DNA from 2 places in the Solwaraspora sp. WMMD1047 genome. Region 1 is predicted to be linked to the other one. Evidence: riboswitches for the same ligand, from Rfam matches in the RefSeq annotation. Region 1 holds a riboswitch; the other holds the start of a gene.
The links. Region 1 has a riboswitch for cyclic di-AMP ahead of O7627_RS35750 (NlpC/P60 family protein). Riboswitches for the same ligand answer to the same signal wherever they lie in the genome.
Positions count from the first base shown of each region.

Region 2: another riboswitch for cyclic di-AMP. It lies ahead of O7627_RS31225 (hypothetical protein); the one in region 1 lies ahead of O7627_RS35750 (NlpC/P60 family protein).

Region 1 is NZ_JARUBL010000001.1:7,832,144-7,837,876, reverse strand. Features, by position in the region: gene O7627_RS35765 ((Fe-S)-binding protein) at 1-89, shown strand, start outside; gene O7627_RS35760 (GPP34 family phosphoprotein) at 94-768, opposite strand; gene O7627_RS35755 (NlpC/P60 family protein) at 973-1,959, shown strand; cyclic di-AMP (ydaO/yuaA leader) riboswitch at 2,150-2,286, shown strand; gene O7627_RS35750 (NlpC/P60 family protein) at 2,299-3,330, shown strand; gene dcd (dCTP deaminase) at 3,362-3,943, opposite strand; partial or broken gene O7627_RS35740 (pyridoxamine 5'-phosphate oxidase family protein) at 4,027-4,425, shown strand; gene O7627_RS35735 (zinc metalloprotease) at 4,723-5,706, opposite strand.
Region 2 is NZ_JARUBL010000001.1:6,812,068-6,817,800, reverse strand. Features, by position in the region: gene O7627_RS31230 (glycoside hydrolase family 65 protein) at 1-1,290, shown strand, start outside; gene O7627_RS31225 (hypothetical protein) at 1,365-2,393, opposite strand; cyclic di-AMP (ydaO/yuaA leader) riboswitch at 2,397-2,529, opposite strand; gene O7627_RS31220 (hydrolase) at 3,143-3,805, shown strand; gene O7627_RS31215 (NAD(P)-binding domain-containing protein) at 3,823-4,503, shown strand; gene O7627_RS31210 (AI-2E family transporter) at 4,451-5,614, opposite strand; gene O7627_RS31205 (roadblock/LC7 domain-containing protein) at 5,654-5,733, opposite strand, start outside.

The DNA of each region.
Region 1 (5,733 bases):
ACGGGGTGACCGGCAAGGGCGCCGACGGCGAGGTCGAGGTGGTCGACGTGGCGACGGTGCTGCTCCGGTCGGTCCAGCCGCAGGCGTAGCCGCTCAGCTGCTGCTGGTCGCGGCGACGGTGGTCGCGGTGCTGATCGCCACCATCATCGCGGCCTGCGCCTCCTCGATGGCGCGTTTGGTCGCGGCGCTGGCCCAGTCGCCCTCGGCGATCCGCGTCAGCCGCTCCTTGACCCGGTCCCGGGGCAGGTCCCTGAACACCTTCTTGTCCAGCCCGACCGCCCGGAGCAGCCCGCAGAGCGCGGCGAGTCGCGGCTCGACCGGTCCGTCGCCGGTCACGGCCGCGGCGAGCCGCTGCCGCAGGTCCGTCTCCACCGGCGGCTGCACCCCGTGCGGGGCCGGATAGCGGGTACGCGGAAAGACCCAGAGCACCTTGTCCCGCTCGCGGCGCAGGATGCCGGAATCAACCAACCGGTCCAGCACCCGTTCGTCCAGGCCGTTGCCCAGCCGGTTGACCCAGTGCTTCGGCGAGCGCGGCTTCTTCGCCTCGCCGATCCGGCGCAGCGCGTCGTCAAGCAGCGGCTCGCCGGTCGGGGCCGGGTCCGTCACGGTCACCTTCTTGTCGGCCACGTCGACCCGCCCGGCGAGCGTCAGGTCGAGCAGCACCGAGCCGCCGAGCCCGTGCGAGAGGGCCGGATTGCTCAGCTCGGCGGTTCCCTCGTCGTTGTAGACGAGCAGCAGCAGTTCCTCCGCGAGCGTCAGCGTCGACATGATCCGACCGTATCCGGGCCGCCACGAGACCGCATCAGGACCGGAATCCGATGTCTTGATTCGGCATCAAAGCTTCCCTATTGTGGGGCACCGACCGCTGTGGCACGTCGCCCTTCGTCCCCCTCCGAAAGGCGCCCGCGGTCGGTAACAGAGGAGTCGCTGCCAGTGGCACTTGTGCCCTTTCAACGTCGTACCCCTGATCCTGTGCCCGCCGGTCGCCCCCGCCGGTCCCGCGCCGTTTTCGGCGCGCTGGCACTCGCCGCGCTGGTCTGTGTCGGTCTGCTGCCCGCGACACCGGCCACGGCCGCACCTTCGATCGAGGAGATCGAGGCGCAGCTCGACAAGCAGTGGGAGCAGCTCGAACCGACCATCGAGCAGTTCAACAAGGTACGCAGTCAGTTGCGCTCGAACCAGAAGAAGTCCGCCGACCTGGCGGAGAAGATCGAGCCGCTGGCGCTGCAGGCTGAGCTGTCGATGAACAAGATGAGCCGGCTCGCGTCCCGCTACTACAAGACCGGCCCCGGTTCCGACCTGAACGCGTTGCTGGTCACCGGCTCGGCCAGCACCCTGACCGACCAGCTCGCGCTGCTGGACCGGCTGGCTCGCGACGAGCAGGAGCAGATCGCCGCGGTGGTCGCGGCCCGCGACAAGTACGACGCGGAGAAGCGCAAGCTGGACGACCTGATCGAGCAGCAGCGCAAGCAGGACGCCGAGCTGGCCGCGAAGAAGAAGCAGATCGACGCGGAGATGAAGCGGCTGGAGCAGTTGCGGCTCACCGCGGCCGGCTACACCGGCTCCGGCGCGGCACAGCGGATCGGGCCCTGCCCCGCCACGTACATCGGCGGACCGGCCGGTGTCGCGGTGCGGACCGCGTGCGCCCAGATCGGCAAGCCGTACGTGTGGGGTGCCACCGGTCCAAGTTCGTTCGACTGTTCCGGCCTGACCCAGTACGCGTGGGGCAAGGCCGGCGTATCGCTGACACATTTCACCGGTGCGCAGTGGAATCAGGGCAGTACGGTGAGTCGCGCGAATGCTCGACCGGGAGATCTGGTCTTCTTCTACAGTGACCTGCACCACGTCGGGCTGTATGTCGGAAACGGCATCATGGTGCACGCGCCGCGCTCCGGGACACCGGTGCAGATGCAGCAGATCGACGCAATGCCGATCGCGGGCTTCAAACGCGTCGGCTGAAAGTTCCATAGCCGAAAAGCCCGCCCGACCGTGGCGGGCTTTTCGGACTTTCCGGCCGGATAATGCAACTGTCCGCAGTCGACCATCTACGCAACGAATCGATTGACATCAAGGGTTGCGCTGCGATAACGGCTTTCCCTACTCTGGGGTGCCGTCGAGTCGGCAGCAGGTCGCCCAGCCGGGCGGCATCGGCTCGACACCGCCGAATCGTCGCCAGGCGAACCGGGGACCCACGAAGTCCGGGGTGAATCCGCGAACCTGCGGTAGGGCGCTTTCCTTCCCGCCCGAACCCGTCAGCTAACCCGGTAGGCGGTCACGGAAGAAGGAGTACCGACTCCGGTGGCAACCCCTGCCCCGCGGTCGCGACCCGCTCCGGTGGCCCAGGCCGCCGCCCGGTCCCGCCCGCGCCGCTGGTCCCTGATCACACCCGTGCTCGCCACGGTCGCCGGCCTCACCGTCGCCCTCTTCGGCGCCGCCCCGGCCGCCGCCCAGCCATCGGTTCCCGAGATCGAGAAGCAGATCGACGAGGCGTGGAACTCGCTTGAGCCGATCATCGAACGGCACAACGCCACCCGCCAGGACCTGGCCGTCAAGAAGAAGCAGGTCGCCGCGCTCAACAAGAAGATCGAGCCGCTGCAGTTGCAGATCGACCTGGCGATGAACCGGGTCGGCGACTTCGCCGTCGAGGCGTACAAGGACAACCGGGCGTCGGCGTTGAACGCGGTGCTGGCCACCGGCTCGCCAAGCAACCTGATGGACCAGCTCACGGTGCTGGACCAGTTCGCCCGGCGGCAGCAGCAGGACGTGCAGACCGTCGTCGAGCTCAAGAACAAGTACGCCGCCGAGAAGGCCCCGCTGGACGCGCTCGTCGCGGAGCTGACCAAGACCGAGGCGGAACTGGCCAAGAAGAAGAAGCAGATCGACGCCGAGGTGGACAAGTTGCAGGAGATGCGGCTGACCGCGTACGGCAACGGGTCGGCCGGTCCGTTGCGGCCGGCGCCCTGCCCGGCCACCTACCCGGGCGGGAAGGCCGGCGTCGCCGTCAAGTTCGCCTGTGCCCAGATCGGCAAGCCCTACTACTGGGGTTCGTCCGGGCCGAACTCGTACGACTGCTCCGGTCTGATGCTGGCCGCCTGGGCGGAGGCCGGCGTGGGTCTGCCGCACAACGCCGCGAAGCAGCGCCAGGCCGTGCCGAGTGTCAGCCGGGCCAACCTGCGCCCCGGTGACCTGGTCTTCTACTACGCCGACCTGCATCACGTCGGGATGTATGTCGGCAACGGCTGGGTGGTGCACGCCCCTCAGGCGGGCGAACCGGTGAAGATGAAGAAGGTCGACACCTCCCCGATCCACAGCTACGGCCGACCGGGCTGACGTCTCGCGGATGCTGGCCGGCCACCACGCGTCAGCGGGTGGTCGGCCAGACCCGCCAGTTGCGCCAGGCGCGGCTCGGCGTCGGCCCCCGCTGGCCCTGGTAGCGCGACCCGTAGATGGCCGAGCCGTACGGGTGCTCGGCCGGTGAGGCGAGCCGGAAGATGCAGAGCTGGCCGATCTTCATGCCCGGCCAGAGCGTGATCGGCAGATTCGCCACGTTTGACAGCTCCAGCGTGACGTGGCCGGAGAAGCCCGGGTCGATGAAGCCGGCGGTCGAGTGGGTGAGCAGGCCGAGCCGGCCGAGGCTCGACTTCCCCTCCAGCCGGCCGGCGAGCTGATCGCCCAGCGAGATCACTTCAAGCGTGGAGGCGAGCACGAACTCGCCCGGGTGCAGCACGAAGGGTTCGCCGTCGGGTACCTCGACCACCGAGGTCAGGTCGTCCTGCTGCACGGCCGGGTCGATGTGCGTGTAGAGGTGGTTGTTGAAGACCCGGAACAGCCGGTCCAGCCGGACGTCGATGCTCGACGGCTGCACCAGTTCGGGTTCGAACGGGTCGAGTGCCAGCGTGCCGGCCTTGATCTCGTCTGCGAGGTCGCGGTCGGAGAGCAGCATCGTGCCACCATACCGAGCGGTCACGGTCCGGCCTGGTCAGGGCCGGGGTCGCGAATCGAACGTATGTTCGATAGAATCACCGCATGGCATCCTGGTCCGAATTCGCCTCCGACGAGCCGCGGCTCGCCGACTCGATCCGTCTCCTCATGCAGCAGTACGGCCCGGGTCTCGGCTACCTGGCGACCGTCCGCGCCGACGGCGGTCCCCGGGTGCACCCGGTTTCCCCGGTCATCACCGACGAGGGGCTGTTCTGCTTCGTGGTGGACTCGCCGAAGCGCCGCGACCTCGAACGCGACGGCCGGTACGCGCTGCACTCGTTCCCACCGGAGGAGAGCGACGACGAGGCGTACGTGGCGGGCCGGGCCCGGCCGGTCACCGACCCGGCCCGGGTGGACCGGCTCGCCGGCGACCTGCGCGCCGCACCCGAGGTTGACTGGCGCCTGTTCGAGTTCACGGTCGACGTGGCGATGGTGGCCCGGCACGGCCGCACCGGAGCGACACCGTTTGCCGACGCGCGGGGCGACCGTCCCGCCGTCCAGGTCTGGCTGGACCCGGCCGCCGGAGCCACCCCTGCGGCCGGGTCCAGCCCCGCCCAGTCCGGCCCCACCCGCACCCAGGCGGCGGTGCTGACCGAACAGGTCGTGGCCGGCTCGGCCGCGGCCCGGCGCAGTCGCCGTTCGCGGGGGCGGCATGCGGCGCCGCCGGAGTCGCCGGTGCCGGCCCCATGAATCGGGACCGGGCCGGCACCGGCGACACGGCGGCGGGCCTACCGGGGATCGTTACGGCGCCCGGTAGGCGTTCCAGGCGTTGATCATGCGGGTCGCCTGTCCGGCCGTGAACTGGTACATGCAGGAGTCGTACGTGTAGTCCATGAAGTTGCGGATCGGGTCGACCCCCGCCGAGCTGCAGGTGTTCCGCCCGACCGGGCACTGGTACGCCGGCGACGCCTCGGCCGGGGTGTCCGAGACCTGGTCACCCGAGCCGGAGCAGCCACCCTGGAAGGTGTGGTAGAGGTTCAGCCAGTGCCCCACCTCGTGGGTGCCGGTGTCGCCCTGGTTGTAGTTGGTGGCGGTGCCGCCGGGCAGCGACTCGCTCAAGACCACCACGCCGTCGTAGCTGCTCAGCGTGCTCTGCGGGAAGGTCGCCCAGCCGAGCAGCCCGCCGCTGAGCTGTCCGAGGTAGATGTTCAGGGTGTTCTTGCCGCCGACCCGCAGCGAGCTCTTCATGGACCGCTCGGCGGCCGACCCGCTCACGATCGGGTACCACGACGTGTTGGTGACCCGGTTGATGCTCTGCAGCTGGAAGGCGAACGCTGTGACCGCCCCGCCGGTCGAGCCGGCGAACGACTGGTTCAGCACGTTGATCTGCGACTGGATCATCGAGTCGGGGATGTTCCCGCCGGCCCGGGTGGTGTCCCGCCGGATCACGTGCACGACGGTCGGGATGGTGACCGTGGCCAGCACGCTGGGGCCGGCGGCGGCCCCCGCGTTCCGCTGCGCCCGGCGCGCCAACGCGGCGGTGAGGTCGGCCTCGCGGGCGGCGATCTGGGCGGCGGTCAGCTCGTTCGGGTCGTGCCCGGCGGCGGCGCCGGGGCGGGCCTTGGCGTGGGCGTGCGCCTCGGCCGGCTCGGCGCACTCCTGCGCCAGGTCGTGTTCATGGGCGTGCGCCGACGCGGGCGCGGCGCCGGTGCTGAGCAAGAGGACGAGAGTTGTGGACGTGACACCGGCGATCCGCCAGGCCAGCGTGGTGCGACGCAGCCCCATGGGTACCTCTTCCCTCCAGCGGCACGA
Region 2 (5,733 bases), 1.0 Mb from region 1:
TGGGACACCGAGACGTTCGTGCTTCCGGTGCTCACCTACACCCTGCCCTCGGCGGTCGCCTCGGCGCTGCGCTGGCGGCATTCGACCCTGGATCTCGCGCACGAGCGGGCCAAGACCCTCGACCTGGGCGGCGCCGCCTTCCCCTGGCGGACGATCCGCGGCCAGGAATGCTCGGGCTACTGGCCGGCCGGCACCGCCGCGTTCCACATCGCCGCCGACATCGCCGACGCGGTGCGCCGGTACGTGCAGGCCACCGGCGACCTGGACTTCGAACGGGAGGTCGGGCTGCGGCTGCTGGTCGAGACCGCCCGGCTGTGGCGGTCGCTCGGCCACCACGACCGGCACGGCCGGTTCCACCTGGACGGGGTGACCGGACCGGACGAGTACACCTCGGTCAAGAACGACAACGTCTACACCAACCTGATGGCGCAGCGGAACCTGATCGCGGCGGCCGAGGCGGTAACCCGGCACGGCGACGAGGCCTGGCGGTTGGGGGTGGACGACGAGGAGACCGCGGCCTGGCGGGACGCCGCCGCGGCGATGCACATCCCGTACGACGAGGAACTGGGCGTACACCCGCAGGTGGAGGGGTTCACCCGCTACCAGGAGTGGGACTTCGAGAGCACCCCGCCGGAGCGGTATCCGCTGCTGCTCAACTACCCGTACTTCGACCTGTACCGCAAGCAGGTGGTCAAGCAGGCCGACCTGGTGCTGGCGATGCACTGGCGGGGGGACGCCTTCACCGCCGAGCAGAAGGCCCGCAACTTCGCCTACTACGAGCGCCGCACCGTGCGCGACTCGTCACTGTCGGCGTGCACCCAGGCGGTCATCGCCGCCGAGGTCGGTCACCTGGAGCTCGCCCACGACTACCTGGGCGAGGCGGCGTTGATGGACCTGCACGACATCAACCGCAACACCCGCGACGGGGTGCACGTCGCGTCGCTGGCCGGCGCGTGGATCGCGCTGGTCGCCGGGCTCGGTGGACTGCGTGACCATGACGCGGTGCTCTCGTTCGCGCCCCGGCTGCCCAGCCGGATCAACCGGCTGGAGTTCGCGCTGATGTGGCACGGCCTGCGGCTGCGGGTGGACGTACGCCGCGACGAGAGCACCTACACGCTGCGCAACGGTGGCGCGGAGTCGTCGATCGAGATCCGCCACCACGGCGAGGTGGCGGTGGTCACCGCGGCCGAGCCGGTGACGCTGGCCAACCCGCCCTGCCCGCCGGTGGGACCGGCGCCGGAGCAGCCGCGCGGCCGGGCGCCGGCCCAACGCTTCGCCGACCGGCCCTGACGAAACGCCTACCGGCCCCGGGAACTCCCGGGGCCGGTAGGCGTCTGTCGCTTCTGGACGCTCTCGCCCGCCGGCTACAGCAGGGACAGGTGTACGTGGTTCGTGTGGTCGCTGGACGGGTCGCCGAACGCCGCACTGTACGCCCGCCAACCCGCTGAGGGAGTCCAGATCTGCCGGTACCAGATCACGTAGAGCACCCCGAGCTTGTCGGCGTTGCGGACCAGGAACGCGGTGAGGTTGTTCCCGTAGGTCTTGGCCGCACCTGTCGCGTCCCCGCCGAAACCGCTCCGCTGCGGCGAGAAGTCGCAGGCCCGGCCCTTGGGGTGCTCGAACGGACCGCCCGAGCGGAAGCACGACACGAACCGGTCGAACCCGGCGCGCTTGGTCTCCTTCAGCGCGTGCAGCGTACGCGGGGTGATGCACCCCGAGGTGGTGGGGTCGTTCTGGTTGCAGGACTGCGGCGGCCAGGATCCGTCCCGGTTGCGTGGTGCCTGCCGGGCCACCGGGGAGGTGGCCACCACGAAGCCGCCGGTGACCGCGCCGCCGACCAGAGCGAGCGCCTTCTCGGCTTCCCGCTTCTGCTTCGTCATGATGGCGAGCTGCTTCTTCTCCTCGGCCACCTCGGCGTCGATCGCCGCCTTCGCCCGGGTGGCCTGCTCCAGCGCCTCGTTGAGCTCGCGCAGCTTGCTGTTGTCGCGCATCGCCATCAGGTCGAGGTTCTGGGCCCGCTCCAGGAAGTCGTCCGGTGACGCGCTGTTGAGCAGCAGCATCGCCGGTCCGATGCGACCGGTCTTGTAGGAGTTGCTTGCGACCTGCGCCACCTCGGGTTCGAGGTCCGCGATCCGCTGCTCGACCCGGCGCAGTTCCAGGGTGAGCTTCAGTTGCCGCTCCTGCGACTTGGCCACCGCGTTCTTCGCCTCCACGAAGCCGCGACCGGTGGACTCGAGGACGTCGCGCAGCAGTGGCGTGCCACCTTCGCCGCCCGGTTCGCCGGACTCCTGTGCCGCGGCGTTACCGGGACTGAGTGCGGCGCCGGCCAGCACGCCGATGGCGGCGAGCAGAGCCATGGCCAGCGGGAACCGCTGACGTGTTGATACCGTCATTCACGTTCCTCCCATGCGGCCGCCTACCGAGTTAGCTGACGGGTTCGGGACGGAACAACCCCTACCGCTACTGCGGATTCACCCCACCTACCTGGTTCCCCGGCTCGCCTTGTCGGCGATTAGGCGGCGGTCCCCACCGGCACCGAGGGGCGCCACCGGGCGGAGACCGCGGCCAGCTTACCGGATCTACACGCATTGGCGGGAGAGAACGCAAAGGTGCTGTTTTCGCTGGGGAAACGCGTTACCTGACAACAACTTTGGGTAGCATTCCGGATTGATGTGGTGTCCTTTTGCTACCGACTAACCGCTCAGCGTGAGTCGCCGGTCGACGGCACTCCGGAACGGTCATGCGGGGTTACCCGCCGTGGGTCGTCGGCGGTGCGCGCCTGAGCCGCGTCGTCCGCCCAGTCGTGGTCCGGCTGGTCCTGGCCGGGCCGGTTCCGGCGGTCCTTCCCGTTGCCGGCCGAATCGGTGCCGTCCGGTCGTCCTGCCCTGTCCCGGTGCTGCTTCGGTCCGGTGGAGTTTCGGCGGGTCATGGGACCACCCTCACCTCGTTGCTGGGCCCACGTCGGGGCCGGGGATACCCGGCGCTGCCGGCCGGCCGACCGGTCGGCGCGTCGAGGGCGGACCGATCGGGTCCGGCAGCCGCGTTCCCGCCGACACCGCCCACAAACACCCCCGGACCAGGAATGCCGGCCGGATCGGCACCGGCCGGGCTTGGAACGACACCGGCCGGGTATCCGGGGCGGATGGAAGTGACGGTGACCGGGACGACCGTGCCGGTCGGACCGGACCAGCTCGACGCCGACGTGCGGAGCCCGGAGCCGGCGGTCGGGACGGTGCTCTTCGCGCACGGCAGTGGCAGTTCCCGACGTAGCCCACGCAACCTGGCCGTGGCGCAGGTGTTGAACGGGCGCGGCCTGGCGACCGTCCTGGTGGACCTGTTGACCGAGGAAGAGGCCCGGCAGGACAGCCGGGACGGCCGGCTGCGGTTCGACATCGGGCTGCTCGCCGACCGGTTGACCGGCGTGCTCGACTGGCTGGTGACCGCCGCCGGGCCGACCGTCCCCGGCCCGATCGGGCTCTTCGGCGCCAGCACCGGAGCGGCCGCGGCACTGGTCACCGCGGCGGCCCGGCCGATGACGGTGCCGGCGGTGGTGTCCCGCGGCGGTCGGCCGGATCTGGCGGGTGCGGCCCTGACCGGCGTACGGGCCGCGACCCTGCTGCTGGTCGGCGGGGACGACGAGCAGGTCCGGCAGCTCAACCAGGCGGCGATGCCGATGCTGTCCGGTCCGGTCGAACTGCGCACGATTCCCGGCGCCGGTCATCTGTTCGAGGAGCCGGGCACCCTCGGACAGGTCGCCGACGCCGCCGCCGGCTGGTTCGTCGAACGGCTGCCGGCCAGGGCCTGAGACACCGGAGGTGTGGCATGCGGATCGGCGTCATCGGCGCGGGCCAGGTCGGCGCGGCGCTGGCCCGGCTCTTCGTGGAAGCCGGCCATCAGGTGGGGATCGCCAACTCACGCGGGCCGGAAACACTGCGCTGGTTGGTCGACGAGCTGGGAGAGCTGCTGCACCCGGTGGCCGCCCAGGAGGCCGCCGGCTACGGCGACCTGGTGGTGGTGGCGGTGCCGGTCGGCCGGTACGACGAGCTGCCCACCGGCGGTGTGCCGGGCCGGACCGTCATCGACACCGGGAACTACTACCCGCAACGGGACGGCCACCTTCCGGCGTTGGACGCGGATCGGACCACCTCCAGCGAGCTGCTCCAGGCCCGGTTGCCCGACGCCCGGGTGGTCAAGGCGTTCAACGCCATCCGCGCCCACCACCTGGTCGAGTACGGTCGCCAGTCGTCGGCGATGTGGCGGTACGGGATTCCGGTCTCCGGCGACGACCCGACTGCGAAACGCCGGGTCTTCGACCTGGTCGAGCAGGTCGGCTTCGAACCGGTCGACGCGGGTGGGCTGGCCGACGGCGGTCGGCGGCACCAGCCGGGCTCCCCGGTCTACGGCGTGGACCTGCCCGGGGACGAACTGGCCGCCCGGCTGGCCCGGCCGGTCAGGGCGGCTCCGGCAGGCCGGTGGCCCGACGGCAGTCCGCCACCGTCCTGACCACCTGGTAGACGATCGCGGTGAGCGGTACCGCCACGAAGGCGCCGGGGATGCCGGCGGTGAGGGTGCCCGCCGTCACCGCCACCAGCACGACAACCGGGTGCAGCCGGACCTGGTGTTTCATGATCAGGGGCTCCAGCAGGTTTCCCTCCAGCTGCTGGACGGTGATCACCGCGGCGGCGGTCAGCAGTGCGGTGGTGGGACCGTTCGCGGCGAGTGCGACCAGGACGGCGACGCTGCCGGCCACCGTCGCTCCGATGATCGGGACGAACGCGCCGAGGAAGGTGATCAGGGTCAGCGGTAGGGCCAGCGGGACCCGCAGCAGCACCAGAGCCAGCCCGATGCCGGCGGCGTCGATGGCCGCGATGGCCACCGTCCCCCGGGTGTAGGCGGCCAGCGTCTGCCAGCCGGCCCGGCCGGCGGCCACGAAGACCGGCCGGGACCGGTCCGAGGTCCGGCGTAGCACCCAGCGCCACATCGATCGGCCGTCCTTGAGGAGAAAGAAGAGCAGGACCAGGCCGAGCAGGATGGCGCCGACCGTTTCGGCGGCGGTGCGGGCGCCGGCGACCGGATCCGGTGCGGAGCGGCGCAGTCCGGACCCGGCCTGTTCGATGAGCGCGTCCAGCCGGTCGGCGCTGATCGGCGCCGTTCCGGAGGTGAGGAAGTCGCGGAGCCGGGCCGTGCCCTCGTCGAGCTGGCTCACCAGGTTGGTGAACTGGTCGGCGGTGAGCCACCAGGCCAGTGCCACCGAGCCGACCACCACGACCAGGAAGAGCAGCACCGCGGCGAGGGCGGCGAGACTGGCCGGCCAGCCGTGCCGCCGCAGCCGGACGGTCACCGGGTCCAGCAGGGCGGCGATGAACAACGTGGCGGCCACCGCGATGGTCAACGGTGCCAGCCGGGCGGCGACCAGTCCGAGAACGTAGAGGCCGGCCGCGACGATCAGCAGGCAACCGCTGTAGACGACCGACCAGCGCAGCAGCCAGGGCAGCCGGTCCCAGATCCGCCGGACCCGCTCGCCGCCGCCCACGTCGGCGTCGGCGGCCGCGAACGGCACACCCGCGCTGGCCGGGGCGGCGAGGTCGGGTGAGACCGGCTGCGGATCAGGCACCCCTGGGGGTACCCGTCAGGGCGGCGCTGACACCCGGGATCAGTTTCGCGGACCGCCGCCGGGCTGGGCCGGCACCGGGAAGGTGGGCAGGTGCCGGTCCGCGCGACCGGCGAAGAGGG